One region of the Pantoea cypripedii genome, then DNA from elsewhere that is predicted to be linked to it. Evidence: predicted binding sites of a transcription regulator. Region 1 holds the regulator's gene; each other region holds the start of a gene.
The links. The regulator Fur, encoded in region 1, represses iron uptake genes when iron is present. The targets are predictions, from matches to a motif close to ATAATAATGAGAACNACTATCAA.

Region 1 (8,137 bases):
TCTCTATTCCTGATAACAAATTCATGCGCAGCACATCCTTTTAGACCTGCTCCATCAGAGATAAGCTCTGCCTGCTCTTTATTTACCCCAGACTTCTTAAGCACTATCAATACATTTATTTTCGTTCTATCTCCCAAATCAAAACCTCGGCCAATTGTTACTCCAGATGAATTTCCCCTACATGAAGATGATATTCCAGGCCAATGAATCTTCCTTGAATAATCCCTACTTGATTTAACATTGTTACCTTCGGCGCGAAATGTCAGCAATCCTTCCTCTGGTTCAAGCATGATGTCCTATCCTGCAACCTGAAATGTGGCCCTCACCTTAGCGTGTCGAATTGGGGAATTGAACTGTCCCTATCCCTGTTAAATTACCAATAAAAAAGGGTTCATGATGGACATGAACCCTTCTGCATCAACCATTAGCTGGTCAATAAAATCGGCAAGGTCGGCAATATATTGTATGCCTGATCCTGTATCGCTTACGCGTTCTTCAGCACTTCACTGACAATCTCTACTGCTTCTTTCTCGATCAGCTGACGATGTTCAGCACCGAGGAAGCTTTCACAGTAGATTTTGTAGGCATCTTCAGTGCCTGACGGACGAGCAGCGAACCAGCCATTTTCCGTCATCACTTTCAGGCCACCAATCGCCGCACCGTTACCAGGGGCCGCCGTCAGGCGCGCGGTGATCGGGTCACCTGCCAGGGTATCAGCACTGACCATTTCCGGAGACAGTTTCGACAGCGCCGCTTTCTGTGCCGACGTAGCTGAAGCTTGCAGACGGTTATAGCTCGGCGCACCAAAACGCGCAGCCAGCTCATCGTAATGCTGCTGCGGGTTCTTACCGGTTACCGCCGTAATTTCTGCGGCCAGCAAGCACATGATGATGCCGTCTTTATCTGTGGACCAGGCTGTACCATCGAAACGCAGGAACGATGCCCCGGCGCTCTCTTCACCGCCGAAACCAAAGCTGCCATCAAACAGGCCATCAACAAACCACTTAAAGCCAACCGGTACTTCCACCAGTTTGCGGCCAATATCGTTTACCACCCGATCAATCATTGCACTGGACACCAGGGTTTTACCCACGGCGACATCTTTGCCCCATTGCGGACGATGCTGGAACAGGTAGTTGATCGCCACCGCCAGATAGTGGTTGGGATTCATCAGACCAGCCGGAGTCACGATACCGTGACGGTCATAATCCGGGTCGTTACCGAATGCCAGGTCGAATTTGTCGCGGTAAGCCAGCAGGCCAGCCATGGCGCATTCTGACGAGCAGTCCATACGCACTACGCCATCTTTATCCAGATGCATAAAGCGGAACGTCTGGTCGATGGCATCGTTAACGATGGTGATGTCCAGCTTGTAGTGCTCGGCAATACGCTGCCAGTAAGCCATGCCGGAACCGCCAAGCGGATCCACACCAATTTTCAGGCCCGCTTTCTGAATCGCCGGGAAGTCAATCACCTGCGCCAGACCTTCCACGTAAGGCTGAATCAGATCCTGTTCAACGATATGACCGCTGGCCCACGCCTGATCCAGTGGCAGACGCTTCACCTCTTTCAATCCACCTTTCATCAGCTGGTTAGCACGATCTTCCACCACTTTAGTGACGTTAGTATCGGCCGGACCACCATTCGGCGGGTTGTATTTGATGCCACCGTCTTCCGGTGGGTTGTGCGACGGCGTGATGACGATGCCATCAGCCTGAGCACCACCACGTTTATTGTGCTCCAGGATGGCGTTAGAAATCGCTGGCGTCGGTGTATAACCGTTGTCCTGCTGCACAATCACATCCACGCCGTTAGCCGCCAGCACTTCCAGTACAGACAGAATTGCCGGTTCAGACAGCGCATGCGTGTCTTTACCGACATAGCACGGGCCAGTGATGCCGTTCTTTTTACGCTCTTCCGCAATCGCCTGAGCAATCGCCAGAATGTGCATTTCGTTGAAGCTCTGACGTCCTGCGCTACCACGATGGCCGGAGGTGCCAAATTTCACCGCATGTTCCGGATTAGCCACATCAGGCTGCAAAACGTAGTACTGAGAGGTTAATTGTGCAACGTTAATCAAATCGCTCTGCTGGGCAGGTTGCCCGGCACGGGGGTGATTGGCCATTGGCGCTTCTCCCTGACGCTTCAGTTTAAATGGTGCCGCAAACTTTCTCTGTCAGTTCCGCAGGGAACTGCATGGCTAACATGATGTGCTCCACCATGCTGCATTTGCGACCAGTATTGGTATTGGTGATCACCCAATACGGCGTGCCGGGCACGTGCTTCGGCTTAGTATGGGTGCCATTTTGCAACAGCGTATGCTCGTCACCCGCAAAATAAACACGGGTACGCCCCTGCAGTGAAGCAGTGGCCTCAGCAAAGGCTGCGGGATCAAGACGATAGAGCGTTGACAAGACCAGCATGAAGCGGTTAACCGCCTTTTTTTGCTCCGCATACTCATCGGAAAGTAGCAGTTCACGTACCGCGCGAACGCGATCCTGCGGGCGCGGTTCGCTGCGCACTGGCTGTGATTCTTTTGCTGCAGCCTGAGCCACAACAGGGGTTGCAGGGGCACTCTGACCGGCAGTGAACTTCAGCATGCGGCGCAAAATTTCGGAGGCGCTTTCGCCAATGTGCTGGGTGTGGCTGGCAATATAACGGTAGAGTTCTTCGTCAACTTCAATCGTTTTCATCTTTTTCCGTACGATTCTGGCAAATGACAGAACCACGCATTTCTGCAAAGGCCTTAGCAAAATCCTGCCGTGCAAAATGTGAGCGGGTTCTAACATGAGGATTATAAAGTTAAATCCCAGGCTGCCGATAGCGCTGGCATCGTTTCAGGGCAAAAGTCAGATAATGCCCTAATACCCACCTGGCTGGCTCCTGGACAGGTGGATCCATGATAACCTAAGCGAAGCTCACAACCGTAAGAACTTTGCCATGATTTTGAATGCCCGTCTGCAAACTGAACAATCTGCTCCCGATGCTACCCCTATTCTGTTAATTCATGGCCTGTTTGGCAGCCTGGATAACCTCGGTGTACTGGCGCGTGGCCTGCGCGATGCCTGCCCTACCCTGCAGGTTGATGTCCGCAATCACGGCCTTTCCAGCCGCAGCGAAATCATGAACTATCCGGCGATGGCGCAGGATATGGTTGAAACGCTGGATGCCCAGGGCATCGATCGTGTCAGCGTCGTCGGTCATTCGATGGGCGGCAAAATTGCCATGGCGTTAAGCACCATCGCGCCGCACCGTATTGAAAAACTGGTGATGATCGATATCGCCCCGGTCGATTATCAGACGCGTCGCCATGATGAAATATTCGCCGCTATCCGTGCCGTAAGTGCGGCTGGGGTCACGCGCCGCAGCGAAGCCGCTGAGGTGATGCGCACCCTGCTGGATGAAGAAGGCGTGATTCAGTTCATTCTGAAATCGTTCCAGGACGGTGAATGGCGCTTCAATGTGCCGGTGTTGTGGGACAACTACACCACCATCTCCGGCTGGGAAGAGGTGCCTGCATGGCCGCATCCGGCGCTGTTTATCCGCGGCGGTGATTCTCCCTATCTGGATAATCAGCACCGTGATGCGTTGTTGCGCCAGTTCCCCCAGGCACATGCGCATGTCATCAGCGGAGCCGGGCACTGGGTCCATGCCGAAAAACCCGAAGCCGTTTTACGCGCAGTGCGCCGATTTTTTGTACTGTAAAAGCAAAAGCTTGCCGCGAACCGTTTAAGGTTGGCGTAGTAAGGGGCGCTGGAGTATGATGTCGCGCTAAAAATTTGCCACGGATGATTTTTTCACCGTGGCCGGGCCGATAATGTATAAATCGCGCAGCGCCTTTCCGCCGTTCGCGCCCACTCAGTTTTACAAATCATGGCAAAAGAACAGACTGACCGTACCACGCTCGATCTCTTCGCTGATGAGCGGCGTCCCGGTCGCCCCAAAACCAGTCCGCTGACGCGTGACGAACAGTTGCGGATTAACAAACGCAATCAGCTGAAACGCGATAAAGTGCGAGGATTGCGTCGTGTTGAGCTGAAAATGAGCAGCGAGGCCGTTGATGCACTCAACACCCTGGCTGAGCAACAAAACATCAGCCGTAGCGAATTGATTGAACAAATGCTGCTGGCGCAGCTCAAACTGTCGTAACAGGCGCAGACCGCACGCAGGAACAAAAGTCACGGCTTTACAAGTTCCGCCACTTTGCCCGGTCTGCTATCATTCGCTGTAATTACGTATTCAATATCAGGATTTAAGAGGTCACTTAACCCATGGCAATCGTAGGCATTTTCTTCGGCAGCGATACCGGCAACACTGAAAACATTGCAAAAATGATCCAGAAACAACTGGGTAAAGACGTGGCCGAAGTGCATGACATTGCCAAGAGCACTAAAGAAGATCTCGAAGCATTCGATATTCTGTTGCTGGGCATTCCGACCTGGTACTACGGCGAAGCGCAGTGTGACTGGGATGATTTCTTCCCGACACTGGAAGAGATCGACTTCAATGGCAAACTGGTTGCGCTGTTCGGCTGTGGCGACCAGGAAGATTATGCAGAATACTTCTGTGATGCGATGGGCACCATCCGTGACATTATCGAGCCAAATGGTGCGGTGATTGTCGGTCACTGGCCGACTGAAGGTTACCACTTCGAAGCATCCAAAGGTCTGGCCGATGACAAACACTTCCTTGGTCTGGCTATCGATGAAGATCGTCAGCCGGAACTGACCAACGAACGTGTTGATAAGTGGGTGAAACAGATTTTCGATGAGCTGCAGTTGAAAGACATTATCGAAGCCTGATCCCCTTTCCTACTCAATGTGGGCGCTGGCTCACATTGAGAATCGGAAATTCCTATAAAAATAATAGCCACGTTTTTTTAACTTTTACCTGCAAATCTGTAGAATACCCGTAACGGTCATCCGCTTATTCCTCTGGCATCAGAATGAGGCTGAGTGAAATGGAAACAAAGACCTGTACGATCCCCGCCGGCGTTAGCGACATTTATCCCTACAGCCATTGGTGATTTCAGGACGTGCCCTTGGTTTTCATTTCACTGCTTGAGTTCTATAATGAGACGCAAATGAGAATGCGCGTGATCGACATTCAAGGCCCTGCGCCGCAAGTGACTAGCAAAGTAACAGGACAATATCCGCATGACTGACAACAACTCCGCATTGAAGAAGGCTGGCCTGAAAGTCACTCTACCCAGACTGAAAATTCTGGAAGTGCTTCAGGAACCCGAGTGCCATCACGTCAGTGCGGAAGATTTGTACAAACGCCTGATCGACATGGGCGAAGAGATTGGTCTGGCAACGGTATATCGCGTTCTTAACCAGTTTGATGACGCGGGTATCGTGACTCGTCATAACTTTGAAGGTGGCAAATCCGTCTTTGAACTGACGCAACAGCATCATCATGACCACTTGATCTGCCTGGATTGTGGCAAAGTGATCGAGTTCAGTGATGAGTCTATTGAGACGCGTCAACGTGAAATCGCAACACGTCACGGTATCAAACTCACCAACCACAGCCTGTACCTGTACGGCCACTGTGCGCTGGGAGACTGCCGCGAAGACGAGACGCTCCACGATAAGCAATAAAGTGTGCTATGCAGTATGAAAAAACCGGTGCCTGGCACCGGTTTTTTTATGCCTGAAATTACAGAACCAGCGTTTCCTGCAGGTAACGCCAGCGCGGAATGGAGGTGGTGCAATCCAGCACCGCCAGAGAAATGCGGCTCTGGTTGTTGCCGTTCATCATTTGCAATTCACGATATTGAATGGTCACTTCCTGGCTTTGCTGTGAAATGATGGCATGTTCGCTGGTCGCGATGCGCATCCCTTCCCGCTGACCACGCAACTGGCGGAACAACACCTCCGTCGCATTCAAATCCAGCTGTTTTCCCTGCGGGGTCACCATTTTGAAATCCGGGTGAAAATGCGAGAGAAACAACTCAATGCTGTCGTCAGTGCCCTCTGACTGATTAAAAATACGTTCGATAAGCTGATGTAAAACCACTACGCTGTGTTTGGCTTCCTGAGCGAGACTCGTCATTTTTTTTCCTTTTATAACCCGCGGAGCAACGTCTGGGAGCGCATAGCCTACCTGAAATACAGTTTTTCACACTCGCAAATGGATTAATTTTACTAAAGTCAGATTAGTTGCAAATCCCGGTAACAAACGCCTTTCACAGCCTACAGCATAAAAGGTTGCCAGCCCGAAATTACAGCCAATAAAAAAGGGCGATTGCTCGCCCTTTCGTGATGATATGGTGATAACGACAAAAAGGATTAATCGCCGATTTTCGCCCAGGTATCACGTAAACCGACAGTGCGGTTAAACACCAGCTTAGAGGGCTGTGAGTAAACGCTGTCTGCGCAGAAATAACCTTCACGTTCAAACTGATACGGCGCCAGTGCATCGGCATCACGCAGTCCCGGCTCGACAAAGCCCTGTTTGATTTCCAGCGAATTCGGGTTAATGGTGGTGAGGAAATCCTCAGCCGCTCCCGGATTTGGCACGCTGAACAGACGATCGTAGAGACGGAATTCCGCTGGCAGCGCGTGGATCGCTGAAACCCAGTGGATCACACCCTTCACCTTGCGGCCATCAGCCGGATCTTTGCTCAGGGTATCAACGTCACAGCTACAGTAGATGCAGGTGATATTGCCTTCTTCGTCTTTTGCCACGCGCTCTGCACGGATCACGTAAGCATTACGCAGACGGACTTCTTTGCCCAGCACCAGACGTTTGTACTGTTTATTGGCTTCTTCACGGAAATCCGCGCGATCGATCCACACTTCGCGGCTGAACGGCACATCACGCGTGCCCATCTCCGGTTTGTTGGGATGGTTTGGCATGGTGATGATTTCTTCATGACCCGCAGGCAGGTTCTCAATCACCACTTTCAGCGGATCGAGTACCGCCATCGCGCGCGGTGCGTTCTCGTTGAGATCATCACGAATGCATGACTCCAGCGACGCCATCTCCACGATATTGTCCTGCTTGGTCACGCCAATGCGGCGGCAGAACTCACGAATCGAGGCGGCACTGTAACCACGGCGGCGCAAACCAGAAACGGTCAGCATACGCGGGTCATCCCAGCCTTCAACGACCTTCTCGCTCACCAGCTGTGTCAGCTTACGCTTCGACATCACGGCATATTCCAGATTCAGGCGCGAGAATTCATACTGACGCGGATGTACCGGAATGGAGATGTTATCCAGCACCCAGTCATACAGACGACGGTTATCCTGGAATTCCAGGGTGCAGAGCGAATGAGTGATACCTTCCAGCGCATCGGAAATGCAGTGGGTGAAATCGTACATCGGGTAGATGCACCATTTTTTGCCAGTCTGATGATGTTCCGCAAACTTAATACGGTACAGCACCGGATCGCGCATCACGATAAAGTTGGATGCCATGTCGATTTTGGCGCGCAGGCAGGCTTTACCTTCCTCGAAACCACCATCACGCATTTTTTCAAACAACGCGAGGTTTTCAGCCGGGGTACGATCGCGATATGGGCTGTTTTTGCCCGGTGCGGTCAGGGAGCCACGGTATTCGCGGATCTCTTCTGGCGTCAGCTCATCAACATAGGCGAGGCCTTTATTGATCAGCTCCACGGCGTAGTTATACAGCTGGTCGAAATAGTCTGAGGAGTAACAAACGTCTCCGCTCCATTCAAAGCCCAGCCATTGCACGTCACGCTTGATGGATTCAACGAACTCCATATCTTCTTTCACCGGGTTGGTGTCGTCGAAGCGCAGATTGCACTGACCCTGGTAATCTTGCGCGATACCAAAGTTCAGACAGATCGATTTCGCATGGCCAATATGCAGGTAACCATTGGGCTCAGGCGGGAAACGGGTATGCACGCTGTTGTGCTTACCGCTCGCCAAATCTTCGTCGATAATCTGACGAATAAAGTTCGTTGGGCGGGCTTCAGCCTCACTCATCTCAAAATCCTCAAATACAATACGGGTGATTTGTACTACGAAGTAACGGAGTATGATCCACAAAGCGCAGGAGGGAAACAACCGTTTGTTGGCCGTTTTAAAACAAAAAAGGCAGGAATCGCTTCCTGCCTTCCGGGTTCATCACAAGGACTTAGCCTTTAACCTCGTACAGACGG
Region 2 (8,137 bases), 2.6 Mb from region 1:
TGCCCGCGCGCTACGCCGTATCGAAAGTCATTTCAGTGAAAACCTCAGCGTGGAAACGCTGGCGGCGGAGGTGAACATGAGCGTATCGGCCTTTCATCACAACTTTAAAGCGGTGACGCAAACCTCGCCGTTACAGTATCTGAAACGTTTTCGCCTGCATCAGGCACGTCTGATGATGCTCCAGGATGGCATGCGGGCCAGCGTCGCAGCGGTGCGCGTCGGTTATGAAAGCCCCTCGCAGTTTTCCCGCGAGTTTAAACGCTATTTTGGCGTGACGCCGGGGGAGGAGGTGAGCCGCGTGCGTCAGACGATATTTGAATCACCCGCTGACGCCGCGCAGCTGTTATGACGCCTTAGGGCGTCTTTTTTTCCAGATAATCAGAATGCTGCCAGCCAGGCCGACAAACAGCAGCACCACGGGCAGCAGCATCAGCACCGCCATCACCTGATCTTCATGGCGTTTGATGAAGGGCACCTGGCTGATGCCGTAACCGAATGCCACCACGATGCACACCCACAGCAGCCCGCTCAGCCAGTTAAACAGCTGAAAACGACCATTCTGCAAACCAGAAATACCCGCCATGGTTGGCAGCAGGGTACGGACAAATGCCAGGAAACGACCGACCAGCAGTGCCATCAATCCGTGGCGATTAAACAGCTGCCAGGCTCGCTGATGATATTGCGCCGGTAAGTGCATCAGCCAGCTTTTCACCATTTTGGTATTGCCCAGCCAGCGCCCCTGCAAATAACTCAGCCAGCAGCCGAGACTGGCGGCGGTGGTCAGAATCACCATGGTCGGGACAAAATCCATCACACCTTTGGCGACCATGGCACCGGCCAGCAGCAACAGGCTATCGCCCGGCAGAAAGGAGGCCGGTAACAAACCGTTTTCCAGAAACAGCGTTACAAACATTACGCCGTAGACAATCCACACCACATCCGGATTGGCCAACGCGGCAAAATCCTGATGCCAGAGTGCGTGGACAATCTCATGTAAAACACCCATCTGCTATTCCATCAAGTCACAAGGATAGTATTTTAACGGCCCGCGTAGCAGCAAACGTTGATCTTTGCCACGCGAATCCGGCCTGTTGAGCTTCTGTTGAAGATTTTAGCGCTTCAGGCGGTCAAACCCGGCTTGCAGGTCTTCAATCAGGTCAGCAACGTGTTCCAGACCAATGTGCACCCGCACCAGTGTCCCGGTAAAATCGACACCGCCTGCCGGGCGAATCGCCGCCAGTTCTTCCGGCTGATTCGCCAGAATCAGCGACTCATAGCCACCCCAGGAATACGCCATGCTGAAGTGGTGGAAACCGTCGAGATACCCCGCCAACTGCTCGCTGCTCAGTTTCTCGTGCAGAATGAACGAGAACAGGCCGCTGCTGCCGGTAAAATCGCGTTGCCAGAATTGATGGCCTTTGCACTGCGCCAGCGCCGGATGATTGACGCGCGCTACTTCCGGTCGTGCAGCCAGCCATTCCGCTACCTGCAAGCCGCTTTCTTCATGCTGACGCAGGCGGGTGCCCAGCGTGCGCAGACCACGGCTCGCCATATAAGCGGTATCGGCATCAACCATCTGTCCCATCAGGTAGGAATTTTCACGCAGCTGATCCCAGCAGCGCGCGTTAGCCACGGCGGTGCCGATCATGGCATCGCTGTGGCCAATCAGATATTTGGTGCCCGCCTGAATAGAAATATCGACGCCATGCTCCAGAGCGTTAAACAACACACCCGCCGCCCAGGTATTATCGAGCATAATGATGGCGTCAGGCGCTTTCGCGCGTACTGCAGCGACGATGGCTGGAATGTCCTGCACTTCCATGGTGATGGAGGCTGGTGACTCAAGAAACACCACGCGGGTATTCGGCTGCACCAGCGCGCTGATTTCGCTGCCGATGCAGTGATCGAAGAAGGTGGTGGTGACCTGGAGTTTGCTGAGGATTTTGGTACAAAAATCCTGGGTCGGTTCGTACACCGCGCCGCTCATCAGCACATGATCGCCCGCCTCGACGAAAGACAGGATAGCGTTGGCAACCGCAGCGGCTCCACAGGGATAAAGCACGCAACCGGCACCGCCTTCCAGTTCCGTCATTGCGTCCTGAAGAGAGAAGTGTGTCAGCGTGCCGCGACGGCCATAAAACAGCTCGCCCTTCGCTCGTCCGGCGGTGGCGCGTTTTTTATCGGCCACGGTGTCGAAAACCAGCGATGAGGCGCGCTGAATAACGCTGTTTACTGAGCCCTGAGTGTAACGTTTGTTGCGTCCCGCGCTTACCAGCGTGGTGTCTATTTTTTTCGTTGCCATCACTGCCTTTTCTGCCGCATTCCACAAAGGAACCACGTTACCACGAATCTCGCCTGCGCGTTGACCCTGATTGCGGAATATCAGACTGTCGCCCTGCAATAATGGATCGCTTTGCCGCGTCCCTGCGGCCGGCGTTACATCACCCCCATGATATGCGGCAGCCACAGTGACAGCGCCGGAATATAGGTGATAAGCATCAGTACCAGAAACAACATGCAGTAGAACGGCAACATTGCGCCCACCACCTGCTCGATTTTCTGCTTACTCACCGCACTGGCGACAAACAACACCGTGCCTACCGGCGGGGTGATCAGCCCGATACCGAGGTTGGTCATCATGATCATGCCGAAATGCACCGGATCGACACCCAGCGAGGTTGCCACCGGCAACAGTACCGGCGTCAGAATCAGGATGATTGGGGCCATATCCATCAGCGTGCCGATCACCAGCAGCAGCACGTTGATGCACATCAGGATCACATACTTATTATCCGACAGACTGGTAAAGGCTGCGGTAATGGCGGTGGGCAACAGCATAAAGGTCATCACCGCACCAAAACCGGCGGCGAAGGCGATCAGCACCATCACAATGGTGACGGTTTTGATGGTACGGAACAGCAGAATGTGCAGTTGGTTCCACTTAAAGTCACGGTAGATAAACATGGTGACGAAGAACGCCCACAGGCAGGCGATGGCGGCGGATTCTGACGCGGTAAAAATCCCCGACAGGATGCCGCCCAGAATGATGACGATGGTAAACAGCCCCCAGAAGGCATCAAAGAAGATCTTCAGTGCCTGGCGAAATGGGATCGCTTCGCCCTTGGGATAGCCGCGTTTACGTGCAAAGCCGAGGCACATTACCATCAGGCAGCCGCCTAGCATCAGACCGGGGAGAATACCGGCGACAAACAGCGAGGAAATGGTGACCACGCCACCGGTTGCCAGCGAGTAGATCACCGAGTTATGGCTGGGGGGCGTCAGCACCGCCTGCACCGAACCGCTGGCGGTCACCGCAGCAGCGAAATCACGTGGATAACCTTTCTCCTCCATCTGCGGGATCATCACCGAACCAATCGAGGCGGTATCCGCCACTGAAGACCCGGAAATCGCGCCGAAAAAAGTAGACGCGACAATATTCACCAGCGACAACCCGCCACGAATAAAACCGACAAAGATGTAGGCAAAGTTCACCAGCCGTCGCGCAATGCCGCCCTCAGCCATAATTGCCCCGGCCAGAATAAAAAATGGGATGGTGAGTAACGAAAATTTGTTGATACCGTTGGTGATCTGAATCACCACCGCTTCCAGCGGCAGGTCGATCCACCAGGCACCGATAAAGGCGCTAAACCCGACGGCGAAGGCCACGGGAAAGCCGACCAACAGCAACAGGATCAGACTGCCAATCAGGATGAATGCGTCCATCACGATGCTCCGAAGTTAGTGTGTGCCGCCAAGGGTGACGATTGGGCGCTGGCTCTGGTCACCGTTTAACAGGCGCTCCAGGGCAAACAGCAGAGTAAAAGCAGTGCCGATGGGGATCGGTAAATACATTTCGCCGTAGGTGACATTGGGCAGCGCAGCCAGCGGCTGAATCCACATCGCTTCGCACAGGTTGTAGCTGGCACGCAACAGGATCAGACACAGGGCGATCAACAGCAGATTGCACAGCAGCAGCGCCCATTTTTGCCCGGCTGGCGACAGGCGATCGGTCACCATCGACACGCAAATATGGGTGCCTGCACGCAGCCCCACCGGTGCGCCAATGAAGGTGAAGATGATCATGCAGATAATCGCCACCGGTTCCGGCCACGAGAGCGCGCTGTTCATCACGTAGCGCGCAAAAATACCAATCGGAATGACCGTAACCATGATCATCAGTGCCACAGCGGCAACCCACATGCACAACAGGTACAGCCCATCCATCCAGCGGGAATATGCGTTCATTGTTCGCATCCTGAGTGAAACGCCACGCGGCTGCATGGCGCAAAAGGGTTATTTCACTTCGGCGATCTGTGTCATCAGATCCTGATATTTGCCGCCAAATTGATCGCGTACCGGTTGCGTGGCTTTGACGAAGTAGTCACGATCAATCTGCTGGAAGGTGACGCCGCCAGCTTTCATCTTCTCGATCGATTGCTGGGTATAGGTTGCCCATAGCTGACGTTCTTCATCCTGGGCTTCTTTACCCAGTTTTTTCAGCAGCGTCTGATCCTCTGCAGAGAGACGATCCCAGGCCGTTTTGGAAAACAGGATCATTTCCGGCTGAATAAAGTGGCCGGTCAGGGTGTAATACTTCGCCACTGGCAAATAGTTGTGGGCGACAAAAGTCGGTGGATTGTTTTCCGTGCCGTCAACCACGCCAGTTTGCATCGCACTGAACACCTCACTCACCCCCATCGCCACCGGGTTGGCCCCCATTGCTTTCAGCGTGGCAAGGGAAATGGCGCTGTTTTGCACGCGAATCTTCATGCCCTGTAAATCTTCAGGTTTGGCGAGCGGTTTTTTGGTGATCATGTTGCGTGTACCGGCATCGGTCCAGCCGAGGAACACCATGCGGGTGTTGGGGTCCTGATTGAATTTAGTGACGATCTGCTCGCCAACGCTGCCATCCAGCACTTTGTGCATATGATCTTCATCGCGGAAGATAAACGGCAGGGTGAGTACGCTGGTTTCCGGTGCGATGGTGGTAACCGGTGCCAGCGACACGCGGATCATATCGATCGCGCCCAGCTGTACCTGTTGCAGGGTCTGATCTTCATCGCCCAGCACGCCACCGGCATACACTTTCATCTCCAGACGGCCATCGGTGGCTTGTTTGAGTTTTTCACCCATATGCTCCAATGCCACCACCGTGGGATAACCGGCGGGTTGCACTTCCGCCACCTTGAGCACTTTGGCCTGGGCGTTAAAGGCCAGCAGGGCGAATATGGAGGACAACGAAACTGCGAGTAGTCGTTTTTTCAGCGTCATTTTTTACTCCAGCATTGAGGTATCGAAATCGCGCGGTGCAAAAACACCACGAATGGGCAGGGCTGGCTCAGAATAGTGAAAAACAGGTGGCGAAAAACTGGGCAGATGTTGATTGAATGAATTGCATCACATTTTGAAACGTTGTTTTAATAATTTTACATGCTACATCACATTTATAAAACCGGCGCGCATCCGGATACACATTCAACAGAAACTGTGGAGAAAAAGCGCACCTTTCGTTTGTAAATAGTAATGAGAACTACTATCAATTCGACCCGGTAATTTGTTATGATCCGCGCTCGATCGTGAACTGTGCAATTGAAGTTGGAGACGCAGCGTGGTAGCCAGTGATTTGATGCAGACGGATCTCTCCGTTTGGGGCATGTATCATCATGCCGATATCGTGGTAAAGGTGGTAATGATTGGCCTGTTACTGGCCTCCGTGGTGACCTGGGCACTTTTCTTCGGTAAGTTTGCCGAGCTGAGTTCAGCAAAACGTCGCCTGAAACGCGAACATATCGCATTGAGCGAAGCGCGTTCCCTGGACGAAGCTTCACGCACTGCTGCCAGCTTCAAAGGCCATAGCCACAGCGCCGTGCTGCTGAATGATGCGCAGAACGAGCTGGAACTCTCAGCCGGTACAGAAGACACCGACGGCATTAAAGAACGTACCAGTTTCCGCCTTGAGCGTCGTGTCGGGGCCTTTAGCCGTCACGCGGGTCGTGGCAATGGTTTCCTCGCCACCATCGGTTCGGTTGCGCCGTTTATCGGCCTGTTCGGCACCGTCTGGGGCATCATGAACAGCTTTATCGGTATCGCCCAAACCCAAACCACTAACCTCGCCGTTGTTGCACCTGGTATCGCCGAAGCGCTGCTGGCGACCGCGATTGGTCTGGTGGCGGCTATCCCGGCTGTGGTCATCTACAACGTGTTTGCCCGTATGATTGCCGGTTATAAAGCCTCGCTGGGCGACGTCGCGGCACAGGTGCTGCTGTTGCAGAGCCGTGATTTGGACCTGGGAAAAGTGAATAACGAAGTGGCTCGTCCGTCTGCCGCACAGAAACTGCGCGTAGGGTAATTGCTATGGCGATGCGTTTAAACGACGACCTGGAAAGCGATGGCGAAATGCATGAAATCAACGTGACGCCATTTATCGACGTCATGCTGGTTCTGCTGATCATCTTCATGGTGGCCGCACCGCTGGCAACGGTGGATGTTCGCGTTAACCTGCCTGCTTCCACCAGTGCGCCGCAGCCGCGTCCGGAAAAACCGGTCTATCTGTCGATTAAAGAAGATAATCAGGTCTATATCGGCAATGATCAGGTAACGAAAGAGACGCTGGTCAATGCGTTAACCGCGCAGACCGAAGGTAACAAAGACACCACTATCTTCTTCCAGGCAGATAAGTCGGTGAGTTATGAAACCCTGATGTCAGTGATGGATCAGCTGCGTGAGGCCGGATATCTGAAAATCGGCCTGATGGGTATGGAAACGGTGAAAAAGTAATTTCACCCAGGGTTATGAGGGCGTCCAGATGGACGCCCTTTTTGTTATGGGTGCTTGCTGAGCAAAACAGGAAATCACGAATCAGTGCCATAAATGGGCAATTATTCTGTGGATCGGTTTTGTTAATGCTTTGTTACCTATAACCCTGGTTTTGTAAAGTGCAATGGTGAAGGTGATCACATTCATCCGCTAACGGCCACGCTAAAAGAAAGCCTTATGCATGGAAGAAACCTGGAAAACCTATGAGTTCACCTTCGTCTTTACAAAAATCATCGCAGGGCGGTGCCAAAACCATCTTTAGCGTAACCAGCGGCAATTTCCTTGAAATGTATGATTTCATGGTCTTTGGTTACTACGCGACCGCGATTGCGAAAACCTTTTTCCCCGGAGATGACCCGTTTGCGTCGCTGATGCTGACGCTGATGACCTTTGGCGCTGGCTTTCTGATGCGTCCGCTGGGGGCGATCATCCTTGGTGCCTATATTGACCATCATGGTCGCCGTAAAGGTCTGCTGGTGACGCTCGGCATTATGGCGCTCGGCACCCTGACTATCGCCGTGGTGCCGGGTTACGCCACGCTGGGCGCGGCTGCGCCGATATTGATTCTGATTGGCCGTCTGTTGCAGGGCTTTTCTGCCGGTGTCGAACTGGGTGGCGTGTCGGTTTATCTGGCCGAGGTTGCGCCGAAGGGACGTAAGGGTTTTTACGTCAGCTGGCAATCCGGTAGCCAACAGGTGGCGGTGATTTTCGCTGCACTGCTGGGGCTGGGGCTGAATCATCTGCTGGAAAAAGACGCGGTCACTGAGTGGGGCTGGCGTATTCCGTTTGTTATCGGCTGTCTGATTGTGCCGTTCCTGTTCTGGATTCGTCGCATGCTGGAGGAAACTGAAGCCTTCAGCCAGCGCAAACATCATCCGACCATGCGCCAGATTATGCGTTCAGTAGGGCAGAATTGGGCGCTGGTATTAGCCGGTATGCTGATGGTGGTCACTACCACGGTGATGTTCTATATGATCACCGCTTTTACTCCCACCTTCGGCAAAACGGTGTTGCTGATGACGGAGAAAGAGAGCTTCCTGGTGACGCTGTTTGTCGGTCTTTCCAACCTGTTCTGGCTGCCGGTGATGGGCTCGTTGTCAGACCGGGTGGGGCGTCGTCCGCTGCTGATTTTCTTCACCATCCTGATGATCCTCACCGCCTGGCCGGTGCTGAAATGGCTGGTGGCTGCGCCAACCTTCTCCCATCTGGTGATGGCGGAGCTGTGGCTCTCCTTCCTTTACGCCAGCTATAACGGCGCGATGGTGGTGTATCTGGCCGAAATTATGCCTGCCGAAGTGCGTGCTTCAGGCTTCTCGCTGGC
Region 3 (8,137 bases), 650 kb from region 1:
CAAAATCCGCAGCGATCAATAGCAACGCACCGCACAGCGCGGTCAGCGGCATACCGCCGCCGAGACGACGGGCTATCTGCGGTGCCAGCAAGGCAATAAACGAAATCGGTCCGACCAGTGCAGTCGAGGCTGCGGTCAGCACCACACCAAGCAGCATTAACCACAGGCGGCTGCGCTCCACCGGTACGCCAAGCGCACAGGCGGTGTCATCCCCCATCTCCAGCAGACGCATCCGGCGTGCCAGCAGCGCCACCAGCAGCAGACTCAGCAATAACACGGCAATCACCGGCGGTGTCTTCGCCCAGGTGATGCCGTTGAGCGACCCGGCACTCCATAAACCGGCGCTGACCGCAGATTCGAGCGACGCGCTGATAATCAGCCAGCTGTTGAGCGCCATCAGCAAGGCACGCACGCTGATGCCGACAATAATCAAACGAAAGGTTTCTACGCCATTACGCCAGGCAAACAGATACACCAGCGCTGCGGTGATAATGCCGCCCAGCAGCGCGGCAAGGGTCATTGCCGAGGCATTTTGATTAAACAGCACCAGCGCCACCAGCACACCGCTATAGGCTCCGGTGTTAAAACCCAAAATATCAGGGCTGCCGAGCGGGTTACGCAGCAGCGACTGGAAAATCGCGCCGCTGATGCCGAGCGCTGCGCCAATCAGCAACGCCATCAGCACACGCGGCAAGCGCCATTCCAGCAGAATCAGTTTTACGTTGCTGGCACCCTCACCCAGCAGCACCTGCCACACCTGTTCACCGCTGATCGGCAGTGCGCCACGCGTCAGCGCCAGAAAAGCCAGCAGTCCGCAGCCCAGCAGCAGCCAGAGCGAATTCATCAGTGCGCGCCGCGTCATACCGCACCTCGCCCTAATTTGCGTCGTACTAGCACGATCAACATTGGCGCGCCAAGCATCGCGGTGACGATGGACACCCGCAGCTCACCAGGTACCAGCAGGCGACCAATAATATCTGCGGCTAATAACAGGATCGGCGTCAGCAGCGCGGTGGCAGGTAGCAACCAGCGATGGTCATTGCCCACCAGCCAGCGTGCCAGATGCGGCGTCATTAAACCGAGAAAAGCGATCGGCCCGACCGCTGCCGTTGCCGCGCCGCACAGCAGCGCTATCGCCAGCAGCCCAAGCAGCTGGGTACGCGCCACGCGGGTTCCCAGTGCCGTCGCCATATCGCCCCCCATACTCAGGCTGTTAAGCGCCTGCGACAGGCAAAAGGCCACCACGCTGCCCACCAGCACCGCCGGAAACAGGGTACGCAAAATGGTGAAATTGCGGATATCCAGCGAACCGCTGTGCCAGAAACGCAGATGATCGTAGATGTCAGGATTGAGCAGCGAAATCCCCGAGGTTAACCCTTCCAGCACCGCCCCCAGCGCCACCCCCGCCAGAGTCAGACGCACCGGATTCACGCGTCCGCCACCAATCGCGCCGGTCATCGCCACCAGCAGCGAAGCCAGTAGCGCGCCGCCAAAAGCAAATCCGAGCCATGCGACCGGTGTGTCGGCACCAAACAGCGCAATGCCCAGCACCACGGCGAAACCCGCCCCGGCGTTCACCCCCAGAATCCCCGGATCGGCCAGCGGGTTGCGCGTCAGGCTTTGCATCAACGCCCCCGCCAGCCCCAGAGCAACGCCTGCCAGCAATCCGGCCAGCGTACGTGGCAGACGCGCATCGCGCACAATCACGCAATCCGCGTCAGAACAGGTTGAGATAAGCGAATGATAAACATCGGAAAAAGAGATAGATTTTGCTCCCAGCATCAAACTGAGGGCAATAAGGAGCACCAGCAGCATCCCTGATCCTGCGAGTGCACGAGTCTGGCGCATAGCGTTCTGAACCTTCTACTTAACAACGTTTTCGCGTGCGTAAGGGAAATATGATAATGATATTTGTTATCGTTATTACTCGTATTTGTCTATGTTATCATGACTCGCCTCACGGAAGATGAGGAAAATTGGTGCAAAAAGGCAAAGAAATGAACAAACCCTCCCACTTTATTGATCTCTCCCTGCTTAAATCCCACCCGGCGTTTCGCGCGGTGTTTATCGCCCGTTTTATCTCGATTGTCGCCCTCGGCATGCTGGCGGTGGCGGTACCGGTACAAATTCAGCAGATGACGGCGTCATCCTGGCTGGTCGGTCTGGGGGTGACTGTAGCAGCCTGCGGCATGTTTATCGGTTTGCTGACCGGGGGCGTGCTGGCCGACCGCTATGAACGTAAGAAGCTGATTTTATTCGCCCGTTCTACCTGCGGCCTTGGCTTTGTCGGGCTGGCGATTAACGCTGCATTACCACAGCCCTCACTGATGGCGGTGTATCTGCTGGGATTGTGGGATGGCTTCTTTGGTGCGATTGGCGTGACCGCGCTGCTGGCTGCGACACCGGCGCTGGTCGGGCGCGAAAACCTGATGCAGGCCGGTGCCCTGACCATGCTAACCGTACGCTTCGGCTCGATTCTCTCCCCGGCGATTGCCGGTATGGTGATTGCCAGCGGCGGTGTGGTGTGGAACTTCGCACTGGCAGCGGCGGGCACCCTGCTGACCGTGCTGACTCTGCTCAAACTCCCGCCATTGCCGCTACCGCCGCAGCCGCGTGAGAACCCATTGAAATCACTCGCCGTGGGTGTGCAGTTCCTGTTTAGCACGCCGCTGGTGGGAATGGCGGCACTGATCGGTGCACTGGTGACGCTGGCCAGTGCCATCCGCGTGCTGTACCCGGCCCTGGCACCGCATTGGGAGGTCAGCGCCGATCGGCTCGGATTGATGTTTGCCGCGGTGCCACTCGGCGCGGCGGTAGGGGCATTAACCAGTGGCCGCCTGGCGCATGCCAGCCGCCCGGGGCTGCTGATTCTCAGCAGCGCGATTGCCGCTTTCGTTGCGCTGGGGCTGTTTGGCCTGATGCCATCATTCCCCCTCGCCCTGCTGTGCCTGGTGGCTTTTGGCTACTTCAGTTCAATTACCAGCCTGGTGCAGTACACCATGATCCAGGCGTTAACGCCGGATGCGCTTCTTGGGCGGATCAACAGTCTGTGGACGGCACAGAATGTCACGGGCGATGCGCTGGGGGCGGCAATGATTGGCGCGATGGGATCATGGCTGCTGCCACCGCAGGCCGCGACAATGTTTGGCTTCGCGGCGGCGGTGTTGGGTGTGCTGATGTGGTTTTTGATGGGGCGCTTACGCCGCTATCAACCGCCAGCGGTCACGCTGGCGGAAGACGCATCATGATTTAACGAACAATTTCTCCAGACGCGCCAGCAGATTGCTGGCGCTGTAGTAATCAAGGCGGAAGGTATCCGCCCCCAGCGCATACACCTGCTTATGCGTGACTGCCTCGTTTTGTGCCAGGAACGGATTGCTCAGTACCGATTGTGCGGTTTTATCATCGGCAGCAAACAGCAGGAAGCTGTGGCCGGTCAGGCCGCTGGCAACGGTTTCACCCGATAGCTGAATGATATCTTTACGCTGCCCCATGCTGTGACTCTGCTGAATATTGGCCGGGGGCATCGCCAGGGTGAAACCGAGCTGCTGCAACAATTTGCCCTGGGCTGATTCTGCCGTCCACAGATTCACCGCACGCCCGTCACCGTTCCACACCATGGCAGAAACCGGCTGCGGTGGCAGCGTGATGGCTTTTTTCAGTGCCGCTTCACGATCGTCGAAAGCCTTAATGCGCTGTGCCGCCTGCGCTTCGTGGCCGGTGGCGTCGCCGAGCAGCGTCACCAGATCCTGCCAGCTTTTATCGTCGTAGTTGATCACCAAAGTCGGAGCAATGGCAGACAGCTGACTGACCAGCTTGATGGCGGAGTCATTGCCGGTGGCGCTGACGATAATCAGATCCGGCGCTTCCGCCGCAACAGCTTCCGCACTGGGTTCACCGATATACAGACGCTTCACGCCACGCTGTTTCGCCACCTCGCCCCACTGACGGAAGAATCCCTGATCGTCAGAAAGACGGCTGTTAGGGGCAGTCGCCCCCGAGGCGATCACCGGGGCATCAATCGCCAGCAGCGAACCAGTCAGCGTGAGGCTGGTCGAGACAATGCGCTGCGGCGCTTTGCTGAGCGTGACGATGCCCTGCTCGGTTTGAATCTTGCGCGGCCAGCCCTGATCAGCGCGCGCCATGCTGCTGAAAGCCTGCAAAATGAACAACAGGACAAACGTGCCCCATAATCCGCATTTATTCATAAGTTTTCATCCACCGTTTAGCTTAATTCGGCGACCGGCATCAGCGCCGGAAAACGCCTAAAGATAAGGGAACTCCCGCGAATCGATTGACTCTTTCGCCCGTTCGACGTAGGTTACTGGGCCATAATAAAAATGATAATCATTCTTAATAATCTTATCATTTAAAGGTGGAAATTATGGTGGAATCGTCCACGTTTGAAAATGCCTGGCTGCAGGATTTTTCCGCACTTTGCCGCGGATTCCTGTTTACTTCGCCCTGGCAGAGCCTGGTAACGCAGGGTTGTTACACCACGCTGACTGAGTCGGTGCAGGATGCTGCCGATTTACAGGGCCATTTTCAGCAGCAGCTGCGTCAGCACTTCGCTGCAGCCAAAAAGCAAGGTATTGAGAAACCGATTCTGGTGGGTGCCATCCCGTTTGATGTCAGCCAGCCTGCGGCCTTATTTATTCCTGAATCCCATCAAACCTTTAACCGCGCCGATCTGCTGGCCGCGCTGCCCGCCAAACCCGGTGCGTTGCCCGAGGTGCGTCGCCGTGCGGCCGTACCGGATCACGATGTCTTTCTCAGGATGGTGGCCGATGCCGTCGCCGCCACCCAACGGGGCGACCTCGACAAAGTGGTGCTGTCGCGCCTGATGGATATCGTCACCGAACAACCGGTGGATAGCGCTGCGCTGATGCAGCGGGTGATTGCGCTAAATCCCAACAGCTACCATTTCCATCTGCCCTTGCCGCAAGGCGGTGTGCTGCTCGGTGCCAGCCCGGAACTGATGCTGCGTAAGCACGGCCGTGACTTCAGCTCCTGTCCGCTGGCCGGTTCCGCGCGCCGGGATAATGATAGCCAGCGTGATCAAGCCGCTGGGGATACCCTGATGAACTCCGGTAAAGATCGGCACGAACATCAGCTGGTCACCGATGCGATGCGCGGCACACTGCAACCGCGTAGTCGCCGATTGTCGGTGCCGACAGTGCCGTCGTTGATTACCACCTCAACCTTATGGCACCTCGCCACCCAGATAGATGGCGAAGTGCAGGACGAGCGCGACAATGCCCTGTCGCTGGCCTGTCTGCTGCATCCGACCCCGGCATTGAGCGGTTTCCCGCATCAGCGCGCTCAGCAACTGATTCAGACGCTGGAGCCCTTTGATCGCCAGCTGTTTGGCGGCATTGTCGGCTGGTGCGATGAGGCAGGCAATGGCGAATGGGTGGTCACGATTCGCTGCGGCACGGTGCACGACACGCACGTACGTCTGTTCGCCGGTGCGGGCATCGTTGCCGACTCTCAACCCGAATCAGAATGGCGTGAAACCGGCGTGAAGCTGGATACCATGCTGCGCGCCTTTGGACTGCAATAAAGGAAAGACCATGAGTATTCCCTACAACCGCTGGCCGGATGACCTGGCCGCGCGTTACCGCGAGAAAGGCTACTGGCTCGATGTGCCGATGACCGACATTTTGGCGCGTCAGCAACACAATGAGGCTATCGCGGTTATCGATGGCGATCGTCACATCAGCTATCGTGAAATGCATCAGCTGACTGACAATCTGGCGGCGGCACTGCAACGTCGCGGCCTGAAAACCGGCGATACTGCGCTGGTACAGCTCGGCAACGTGGCGGATTTCTACCTGACGCTGTTTGCCCTGTTCAAAATCGGCGTGGCACCGGTCAATGCGTTGTTCAGCCATCAACGTACCGAGCTGACCGCCTATGCCGCGCAGATTGAACCGGTGCTGCTGATTGCCGATCGCAGCCATCCATTGTTTGCCGATGACAGCTTTATCGATACGCTGTGCCGTTCGCATCCGTCACTGCAACAGGTGATTTTGCGTAACGATCATCAGCCGGAAAACACCCTCGACGCATTGCTGGCTGAAGCTGCCGGTGACTTTATCCCCACGCCGAGCGCCGGTGATGAAGTGGCGTTCTTCCAGCTTTCCGGCGGCAGTACCGGCACGCCAAAACTGATCCCACGCACCCACAATGACTACTACTACAGCATTCGCGGTAGCGTTGAGATTTGTGCCGTGACTGATCGCACCCGTTATCTGGTGGCGTTACCTGCTGCGCATAACTTCCCGATGAGCTCGCCAGGCGCGCTTGGCGTCTTTTATGCCGGAGGCCAGGTGGTACTGGCCGCCGATCCCAGCGCCACGCTGTGCTTTCCGTTAATCGAAAAGCATCAGATCACCGACACCGGCCTGGTGCCACCGGCGGTAAGCCTGTGGTTGCAGGCGATTCAGGAATGGGGCAGCAATAAACAACTGGCCTCGCTCGAACGTATGCAGGTGGGCGGTGCCAAGCTGGGTGAAACCCTCGCCGCGCGGATTCAGCAGGAAATCGGTTGCCGGCTGCAACAGGTGTTCGGCATGGCTGAAGGCCTGGTGAATTACACCCGCTTCGGCGATGACGAAAAAACCATCCTCACCACCCAGGGTCGCCCGATTTCTGACGATGATGAAGTCTGGGTGGCTGACGCCGAGGGCAACGCCCTGCCGAGCGGTGAAGTGGGCCGTCTGATGACGCGCGGACCTTATACCTTCCGTGGCTACTACCGCAGCCCGGAGCACAACGCGGCCAGCTTTGATGCCGATGGATTTTACTGTTCCGGCGATCTGATTGAGATCAACCCACAGGGTTACATCACCGTGCAGGGCCGCGAGAAAGATCAGATCAACCGTGGCGGTGAGAAGATCGCGGCGGAAGAGATCGAAAACCTGCTGCAACGGCACCCGGATGTGATCCACGCCGCGCTGGTGTCGATGAACGATGAGCTGATGGGTGAAAAAAGCTGCGCCTTTATCGTCGCCAGCCAGCCGCTTAAACCGGTGGCGCTGCGTCGCCATCTGCGCGAACTGGGCGTTGCCGAGTTCAAATTACCCGATCGTATTACCTGCGTAGACGCCCTGCCGCTGACCCCGGTTGGCAAGGTGGATAAAAAACGTTTGCGCCAACAGCTTGCCGACCAACAAGCGCAAGCCTGACCTGTTCCGGAGATTGTATGGCTATTCCAAAATTGACCTCTTATCCGCTGCCAGCCGCCACCGAGTTGCCTGCCAACAAGGTGAAGTGGAGCCTGGAGCCGCAACGCGCGGCGCTGCTGATTCACGATATGCAGGCCTATTTCCTTAACTTTTGGGGCGAAAACAGCCCACTGGTGAATCAGGTCGTCGAAAACATTGCGCGTCTGCGTGCCTACTGCAAAGCGCAGGGTATTCCGGTGTTCTACACCGCACAGCCGAATGAGCAAAGCGATGCGGATCGCGCCCTGCTTAACGATATGTGGGGACCGGGCCTGAACAAACATCCCGATCAACAGAAGATCGTCGATGCACTGGCCCCGGATCAGGATGATCAGGTACTGACCAAATGGCGCTACAGCGCTTTCCACCGTTCGCCGCTGGAATCGATCCTGCAAGAGATGGGACGCGATCAGCTGATCATCACCGGCGTGTACGCCCACATCGGCTGCCTGACCACCGCGACCGATGCCTTTATGCGTAACATCCAGCCATTTATGGTGGCCGATGCGCTGGCTGATTTCACCCGCGAAGAACATATGATGGCGCTGACCTACACCGCAGGCCGCAGTGGCAAAGTGGTGATGACGGCTGACCTGATGCCGCTGCCGCTCTCCAAAGACGCACTGCGCGCGCTGATTCTGCCGCTGCTGGAAGATGACGATGTACCGGAAGATGATGAGAACCTGATTGATTACGGTCTCGATTCCGTGCGGGTAATGGCACTGGCTGCTCGCTGGCGTCAGGTGCATAGCGATATTGATTTCGTCAGTCTGGCTAAAAGCCCCAGCATTGATGGCTGGTGGGCGCTGCTGTCACGGGAGCGCGCGTAATGAGCCTGCCTTTCGATTTCCGCGGAAAAATTGTCTGGGTCACCGGTGCCGGTAAAGGTATCGGCTACCATACCGCTC
Region 4 (8,137 bases), on a different contig from region 1:
CGTGAGGACAGCGAATGTCTACGGGAGCAGGGTCACTCCAAGCGGCTTAGGTTCGGCTCAGTGAAGTGGGGTCAGTTCATTTGAGGCGAGGAGCAGTCAATGATGCAGCATATACTTCAGCATCAGGCTGATTTGCTGCTGCAGCATTGCTCTGCCGTAATGGGTGGGAAATCCCAGTTTCTCTGCTTGTTGCAGCAACAAGGTTCGCTCAGGGGAGATGATGATATCGCAGATTAAAGCTGGGGGTGTCAGTTTCTCCAGTGAGAAGGGTATCAGGTCTGAGTCTCCCATCCCTGCTGATGTCGCATTGATCGCAATATCGTGATGTTCTGGTGTTTCCGTACCAATCGAAATGTTCAATCCGTGATACTGGCTTTGCAGAACCTGCCGCAGTCCCTCTGCTTTAGCACGGGTGCGATTGTAAAGCGTTATGCTGGTCACGCCATTGTATGCCAGTGCGTGGGCAATGGCGCAGGCAGCGCCTCCGGCTCCGGCCAGATAGATACTTTTACCCTGAACCTGATAACCTGCCACCAATAGGCTACTCACAAATCCTTCCCCATCCAGCATGGTGCCGCTTAGGCTGCCATCGGTTTCTCGCCTGATAACATTGCAGGCTCCTATCGCTTTTGCCTGTTCCGAGACGTGGCCTAGGCTGGCCATTACGGCCTGTTTATGAGGCATGGTGACAATGACTCCACGGAAGTTATGCCATGCTTGCAACCCGGTTAAAAACTCCGTTAAGCCCTCGCGGGTGACATGGAATGGTATCATCAGGGTGTCGGCTATCTGATGACGTCTGATTTCAGCGTTCATCATCAGAGGCGCTTGAACCTGATGGACAGGATCGCCCAGAATGCCTAATACAATCAACCGACCGTCGACCTGCTCCAGTATATCCAAAAGTTTTTACCTCATCGCTGAGTGTGGATTGGGTGTGATATCAGTTATACCGAAAAACATCCTGCAGCTACCAATAAGGCTTTTGACTGCCATGATGGACATGTAGCATGCCCTGCCAGACATCGCAGGGAAATATCCGCTTTATTTACGTGTGCAATTGCTGGCACTGAGCTCACGCCAACCGCCTTATTGACCATTGGTTCTGGGTTCTTACTAGCCTATGTTCAAATATCTCTGGTTTTGCCAGATTTTGCCGTTGTGTGAAACTTTAGTGCATAGCATTGAATATTCGGTACGGTAATGGTAAGCCGGGATAGTGTCAGAGTCATCGCCATTATCACAGTCACCCGCCTTCACTTCCACGGTTATGTCTTTGCTGAGTGATTTTGAAAAACCTTTCTCATCAAGAAACGTCCACAGTTTGTGATGGTCGGCAGCATCACTACCACGGCTGGAGATGACGCAGATATAGATAGCCCGTTGCGAGAGACTTGGCGAATCACCGATTGTATTATCTGTCCTTTCCTCCATTCCTGTTCCTTGATGGTGTCATCAAAATCGAAAGCGAGGATAAAAAAGGGCTCTGCTCGTCCGGCATCCAGGCGCTGTTTGATTTTTTCGGTAATTATCTCGTTAACGTGTTCGATGGTTTTACCAAAATCCGCTTCTGTAACCGGAGCAGCGTGTTCATATACGCCATCAATTTCGTCACCGCCCGCCGTATCAACTCTGGTGTTCATACTCGACATTCTGAGACGATTATTGGCGCAAATTTCTTCGATAAGATTCGTCAGTTGGGCAATCTGTTCGTCGGTTGCAATGTTTGAGGTGGATGCATGGCTTGTTGCGGGTCCTTTAATTCCATCTATCGGCATAATAAAGCTTCCTGTCTTTAGTGACCTGTTGTCCGGATAAAAAACGGGTGATGGTTCTCCTGAGGTGTGAACCAGGTTATCACTCCCGATAATTGAATGCTGTGATCTGATCCGGCGTCGGATACAAGATGCTTCATAATTACAACATACTTTAAGTCAACAGATTAACATGCCAAAACCCAACATCTGCGCCGTAAGCGATTCTTTATGAAAATATCTGACAAATCAGATGTTTTCAGAATTAAACGGCATCATTGGCATGACGTGAGAAATTGCCGGTTGTTAACCCGCCATTGAAGTTAAGGCCTGATTGTTCGCAACAACCTGATCCTGGATCAAAAGTGGGAATGGTTATCATTTATATAATCATCACTCCTTGTTACTAAGCTGGCTGATGATATGCAGATTAAAACCAACCGCGTTTATCGGATTGCAGGCTATAAAAGTCCGATTAATCCTGCCTGGCGGCAAAAGCTACTGGCGATGGGCATGATCCCCGGAGCGCTTATTGAAGTTATCCGCGTGGCCCCGATGGGCGATCCGGTGCAAATCCGCACGCGGCGCATCAGCCTGGCAGTACGGCAGCAGGATCTTGCGGCCATCCTTCTTGAGGAAATGACCGCATGAAGAAGTTAATCATTGGTTTGATCGGCAACCCGAATACCGGCAAGACCACCTTATTTAACCAGCTTACCGGGGCACGGCAGCGGGTAGGTAACTGGGCGGGGGTGACGGTCGAACGCAAAGAAGGGCAGTTTTTTACCGCAGCTTCGGATGTGCATTTGATTGATTTACCGGGCACGCGCTCGCTCACCACCATTTCGGCGGATACCTCGATAGATGAAAGTATTGCCTGCCAGTACCTGTTTAACGACCAGGCCGATCTGGTGATCAATGTCGTGGATGCATCGAACCTGGAAAGTAACCTGTTTCTGACAGTGCAACTGCTGGAATTAGGTGTTCCCTGCATTATCGCGCTGAATATGCAGGATATTGCCGCCAGCCAGAATATCAGCATCGATATTGATGCGCTTTCCCGTCGACTGGGATGTCCGGTGGTATCCCTGACGTCAACGCGCGGCGAAGGGATCGCCAGGCTCAAAGAAACTATCGACCATCACCACCACCAGGCACCGGTGAAATGGGTAGCGTATCCGGCCGGGATTGAAACCATGATCACCCGCCTGCGTGCCATGATATCGTCTGCTATCCCGGCACAAAAGCAGTACTGGCTGGCATTGCAGCTGCTGGAAGGGGATCTCAACAGTCAGAAAATCTGTCCGGAGGTGGTGCAACATCTGCCGGAGATAAGCAAAGAAGCCGGCGGCGATCCGGGTATGGTGATTGCCGATTACCGTTTTCGCGCGATTACCGATCTCTGTTCCACCGTCAGCAATATCCACCAGTCAACGCCGGGCCACCTCACCGGCATGATCGATAAGGTGGTGCTTAACCGCTGGGCGGGGATCCCGATATTCCTCGGGGTGATGTATCTGATGTTTGTGCTGTCGATCAATATTGGCGCGGCACTGCAACCGGTGTTTGATAGTGGCTCGGTCGCTGTGTTTATCCACGGTACGCAATGGCTCGGCTACACCTTCCATTTCCCCGACTGGTTAACGGTATTTCTGGCGCAGGGGATTGGTGCGGGTATCAATACGGTGCTGCCGATTATTCCCCAGATTGGCCTGATGTATCTTTTCCTGTCTTTTCTGGAAGATTCCGGTTACATGGCGCGCGCGGCTTTCGTGATGGACCGCCTGATGCAGGCATTGGGGTTACCGGGTAAATCGTTTGTGCCACTGATTGTCGGCTTTGGCTGCAATGTGCCGTCGGTGATGGGGGCGCGTACGCTGGATACGCCGCGCGAACGCCTGATTACGGTCTTGATCGCTCCTTTTATGTCCTGTGGTGCGCGTCTGGCCATCTTCGCCGTATTTGCTGCGGCATTTTTTGGTGCCCACAGTGCCAGCCTGGTGTTCTCGTTGTACGTGCTCGGCATCGCCGTGGCAATCATCACCGGGTTGATCCTGAAACATACGTTACTGCGTGGTGAAGCCTCACCTTTCATTATGGAGCTGCCGGTTTACCATCGTCCGCACCTGAAGAGCCTGCTGATTCAGACCTGGCAACGCCTGAAGATGTTCATTATCCGCGCGGGCCGGGTGATTATTCTTGTCAGTATGATTATCGGGGTGCTGAGCAGCTTCTCGTTTAACGGCAATACAGTGAATAACATCAATGACTCTGCGCTGGCAGCGACCAGCAAAGTGATTACGCCGATTCTGCAACCCATTGGGGTCACGGATGATAACTGGCAGGCCACGGTGGGGCTGGTGACGGGCATCATGGCAAAAGAGGTGGTGGTAGGGACCTTAAACAGCCTGTACACCGGTGAAGATGTGCAAAGTGGTGGGTTCAACCCTGAGGAATTTAATCTGCTCACGGAACTGACAGGATCGCTAACCGCCACCTGGGAAGGGCTGAAAGCCGCAGTGAGTCTGGGGGCGTTAGCCAACCCGATTGAAGCCAGCAAAGGGGATGGTGAGATGGCTGCCGGACAGATGGGGGTGATGAGTGCGAAATTTGGCAGCGTTTTTGCCGCCTACAGCTACCTGATATTCGTGCTGTTGTATGTGCCCTGTGTCTCGGTCATGGGGGCGATAGCGCGTGAAGCGGGCAGAAACTGGATGCTGTTCTCTTTCTTCTGGGGTCTGAATGTGGCGTTTTCCATCGCAACCCTGTTTTATCAGAGCGTGACCTTTAGTGCGCATCCGGCCTATAGCGCAATCTGCCTGTTCAGTGTCGTGATCGTGAATGTGTTGCTTATTGCGTTACTGCGTAAATGGGGTAAACGCATCAAAGAGCACCGTCTCAATATTCCGGTAGCGGAAAATGGTACGGGGTGTGCTGGCTGCAAAGGCTGTTGCAATAGTTAACATTCAGGCGCAACACCTGTCAGAGATAGAATGACGGCAGGTGTTGCCAGAGGCAGGTTAGGTGTGTGTGATTCATTGACATCGTTTCACTATATGGACGGAATAGACAAAAGTGGATTGTTGGTGATGGGTGATATTTGCGAACAGAAGAGTCAGATTTTCATCTACCTTACAGTTTAAAGATGTATTATTCGGGTAAGTGTTTGAATACAGAATGTTAAGGAGCGAAAGTTATGCGACCATCGATTGCTCTCAACATGCAGCGTGGTGCTGTACTGGCAACGGTAAACCGCTATCGTACCGCTAATCCTCGGGTTTTTGGTTCTGTACTGCATGGGACTGATAAAGATGGCAGCGACCTTGATCTGCTAGTCGATGCGCTTCCGGGAGCCACCTTGCTGGACTTAGGTGATTTGGAAGATGAACTGAAATCACTTCTGGGTATAGAAGTCGATTTACTGACGCCGGGTGACTTACCACCGAAATTTCGGGCGAAAGTTCTGGCTGAGGCCCGCCCTATATGAGTGAGAACCGTTTACCTGATTATATTGAGCATATCCAGCAAGCAGCGTCAGATGCTATCAGCTTTGTTGAAGGCTTAACAAAGGACGATTTTCTGGTGGATAAATGAAGCCAGCAAGCAGTCATTATGAGTCTTATTATCGTCGGAGAGGCTTCCACCAAGGTCATGGATGGCTATGTGGATTTCACCCAAAAGCACTCGGAAATTCCATGGCGTAGTATGCGCAATCGCATGGCTCATGGGTATTTTGACATAAACCTTGATGTGGTGTGGGACACCGTGAGGGAATGGTTGCCAACGTTGTTGCGTCAACTGCCAATAGTGCTTGAGGATGCTGAAAATGGAGATGCTGGTTCCTTAGAATAATGTTTTGATCCCATCATTCGATTGTGCAACCAATTTATTTACGCCTAAATAGTGATGTTCCCATCGCAATAAACAGGGCCCCGACAAGATGGATGCGGCAAACTTGCAGGGGCAATAACGGAATATTTATAGATACTTTGTCAGCAGCGCCTCAAGACTATTTTGGTCAATGGCAAACAGGCGGATGCCTTCGGCAAGTTTTTCGACTGCCATCGCATCCTGATTGTGCGCCCAGTAAAACTCCGCTTCGCTGATGGCAGCGGGTCTGGACTGAATCTCGCCGTCGTAGTCCAGCGGGGCAGGAACAGCCGCTTCGCTTTGTTGTAGCTGCGCCAGTAGATTGGGAGAAACCGTCAGGCGATCGCAGCCGTTCAGCGCCAGCACCTGTTGCGGGGTGCGGAAGCTGGCTCCCATCACCACCGTCTGGTAGCCATGCCTTTTGTAGAAATGGTATATAGTGCGTACTGACTCAACCCCAGGATCGTTGTCGACGGTAAAGACGGTGTCCGGTTGGTTCTTTTTGTACCAGTCATAGATACGTCCGACAAAAGGCGAGATCAGGAAAACGCCAGCATCGGCACAGGCCCGGGCCTGTGCGAAGGAGAACAGCAGCGTCAGATTACAATTGATGCCTTCTGTTTCCAGCACTTCGGCGGCACGAATTCCCTGCCAGGTGGCAGCCAGCTTGATCAGAACACGGTCTTTGGTGACACCTCTTTCTTCATAGAGGGCGATCAGTTCCCGCGCTTTATGAATGCTGGCTTCGGTGTCAAAAGAGAGCCGTGCATCAACTTCGGTTGAAATACGTCCCGGCACGCTTTGCAGGATCAGCGCACCAATGCTGACAGCCAGATAATCGGCGATCGCTGAGGGGAGAACCTCTTTGCCAGCCTGGCGCGTCTTTACCGCCGCAACCGCATCTTTAATCAGCGGTTGGTATTGCGGCAGCTGCGCTGCTTTATAAATTAATGACGGGTTGGTGGTGGCATCTTCGGGTTGATAAGCCAGAATGCTGTCAATATCCCCACTGTCAGCGACAATAATGGTCCGCTGCTTTAATTGCTCAAGCTGGTTCACCATCTTTACCTCGGTAATGTGTTTAGCCGGATAACCAGGAGCATCCTGCTCCCGGTTATTCATTGCATCAAAAGATTATTTTGCGTGAGCAACACGCGAGGTCAGACCCGGCATATTGAAGCATTCCGCTTCATTCTGGATCATGTCCTTAATTTTGTTCACCACATAACGCTCAGGCTCCACACCAAAGGAACGCAAATTGGCGAACAGGGTTTTCATCTCTTTCACGACATCCGGTTTTTCGTAATTATAATGGCCGCTAAGTTCAAGAATTTCTTTCAGCAATGCTGGCTCATTAAAAATCTGTTCTTCTGACTTATTTTTATACTCATCGGTCATCCATTTCTCCCATTTGTGGCTCAGCACGCACTCACGGGTCAGCACATTTTTAAGATTAGAAGCGGACTGAATAAAACCTTTGGCCGCCAGGTCTTTTTCCACTTCGGCCAGTTTGAGGTAGGCGCGGGTTTCGATGGTGCCATACGCCGGGGCGACGTTCATCGCGGTGATGCCCAGACCCGGGTGTTTCAGCAGGATGTCATCCGGCAGGTAGTCGCCGTTATGCTCTTTTAAACCCACACCGTAGCGGGTACTGATCGCCGAGAGTTCAGCTGATTGTGTATCGTTGAAATGTCCGACATTCTTTGTCAGGCGCGTCAACGTACCGGTCTGGCCGACGATAAATAACGGTTGCGGTAAGTCTGCGGCCAGCAGACGTTTGTTGAGTTCAACAATAAAGCCTTCATACGCGCTGATATCGGTCAGGCCGCCATTGGTTTCTTCGGTGCCGACTTCATAGAAGAACTCTTTCAGGTTATTCGCCTTACGGTATTCTTCACAGAAGCGAATCAGTTCCACGGTGCGGCTCAGCACCAGTTCGATATCAATCACTTTGCCGACGACATACGGATCTTTGGTCGGGTCAATGTGCAACAGGTCGAAACCGGCATCCATATCAATCTGATAGGAGCGGCGCGCCAGTTCCATGGCTTCTGCTTCCGGAATATGGTCTTTACGTTCTTTGTCACGCTGCCAGGGGCCACCGTGGTCACGACAGAGGAAATAGTCGCCATCGAAACCGACTTTTTCTGCCATCGCTTTTAAATCTGCCGCAAAGCGGAACTGATCCCAGTTATTGACGTAACCCGCACCAAATTCATCGGCATCAACCTGATTACGGCTGGCAATAAACATCAAAGGCAGATCTTTTTCTTTACCCAGTTCAAAGCACGCCTGAATAAGCGCAGGTGACATGGGGCCGATACCCAACATGGTTGATTTTCCACCGTTAACAATATAATCGACGTACTGTTTCATGGTATTTTTCATAATAACTCCTTACGCTTTATTTAAATCAGAAGTGACAGGTTTTTTAGCGGGTTCTTTTTTAACGACTTCGCTAATATTGGGTCGCAGAATATGCAGGCATACAGCCGTAACAATGACGCCGATGG

Region 2: the regulator Fur is predicted to act here: its motif matches at 5,518-5,540, upstream of exbB (tol-pal system-associated acyl-CoA thioesterase).
Region 3: the regulator Fur is predicted to act here: its motif matches at 4,335-4,357, upstream of HA50_RS02545 (isochorismate synthase).
Region 4: the regulator Fur is predicted to act here: its motif matches at 2,120-2,142, upstream of feoA (ferrous iron transporter A).

Annotation. Positions count from the first base shown of each region.
Region 1 is NZ_MLJI01000001.1:1,213,691-1,221,827, reverse strand. Features, by position in the region: gene HA50_RS05575 (pesticin C-terminus-like muramidase) at 1-290, opposite strand, end outside; gene pgm (phosphoglucomutase (alpha-D-glucose-1,6-bisphosphate-dependent)) at 485-2,125, opposite strand; gene seqA (replication initiation negative regulator SeqA) at 2,151-2,693, opposite strand; gene ybfF (esterase) at 2,941-3,705, shown strand; gene ybfE (LexA regulated protein) at 3,874-4,149, shown strand; gene fldA (flavodoxin FldA) at 4,272-4,802, shown strand; gene fur (ferric iron uptake transcriptional regulator) at 5,157-5,603, shown strand; gene HA50_RS05540 (hypothetical protein) at 5,662-6,057, opposite strand; gene glnS (glutamine--tRNA ligase) at 6,294-7,961, opposite strand; gene nagE (N-acetylglucosamine-specific PTS transporter subunit IIBC) at 8,113-8,137, opposite strand, start outside.
Region 2 is NZ_MLJI01000001.1:3,794,342-3,802,478, reverse strand. Features, by position in the region: gene HA50_RS17540 (AraC family transcriptional regulator) at 1-349, shown strand, start outside; gene HA50_RS17535 (DedA family protein) at 344-1,006, opposite strand; gene metC (cystathionine beta-lyase) at 1,112-2,302, opposite strand; gene HA50_RS17525 (TRAP transporter large permease) at 2,437-3,723, opposite strand; gene HA50_RS17520 (TRAP transporter small permease) at 3,739-4,245, opposite strand; gene HA50_RS17515 (TRAP transporter substrate-binding protein) at 4,294-5,271, opposite strand; gene exbB (tol-pal system-associated acyl-CoA thioesterase) at 5,627-6,349, shown strand; gene exbD (TonB system transport protein ExbD) at 6,355-6,777, shown strand; gene tcuC (MFS transporter) at 7,020-8,137, shown strand, end outside.
Region 3 is NZ_MLJI01000001.1:560,701-568,837, reverse strand. Features, by position in the region: gene fepG (iron-enterobactin ABC transporter permease) at 1-844, opposite strand, end outside; gene fepD (Fe(3+)-siderophore ABC transporter permease) at 859-1,815, opposite strand; gene entS (enterobactin transporter EntS) at 1,998-3,248, shown strand; gene fepB (Fe2+-enterobactin ABC transporter substrate-binding protein) at 3,243-4,208, opposite strand; gene HA50_RS02545 (isochorismate synthase) at 4,385-5,563, shown strand; gene HA50_RS02540 ((2,3-dihydroxybenzoyl)adenylate synthase) at 5,574-7,190, shown strand; gene HA50_RS02535 (isochorismatase family protein) at 7,208-8,059, shown strand; gene dhbA (2,3-dihydro-2,3-dihydroxybenzoate dehydrogenase) at 8,059-8,137, shown strand, end outside.
Region 4 is NZ_MLJI01000002.1:966,406-974,542, forward strand. Features, by position in the region: partial or broken gene HA50_RS25735 (IS3 family transposase) at 1-5, shown strand, start outside; gene HA50_RS25740 (shikimate dehydrogenase family protein) at 97-903, opposite strand; gene HA50_RS25745 (hypothetical protein) at 1,269-1,778, opposite strand; gene feoA (ferrous iron transporter A) at 2,178-2,405, shown strand; gene feoB (Fe(2+) transporter permease subunit FeoB) at 2,402-4,717, shown strand; gene HA50_RS25760 (nucleotidyltransferase family protein) at 4,951-5,241, shown strand; partial or broken gene HA50_RS25765 (HepT-like ribonuclease domain-containing protein) at 5,238-5,606, shown strand; gene tal (transaldolase) at 5,733-6,683, opposite strand; gene HA50_RS25775 (class II D-tagatose-bisphosphate aldolase non-catalytic subunit) at 6,759-8,012, opposite strand; gene HA50_RS25780 (PTS fructose transporter subunit IIC) at 8,022-8,137, opposite strand, start outside.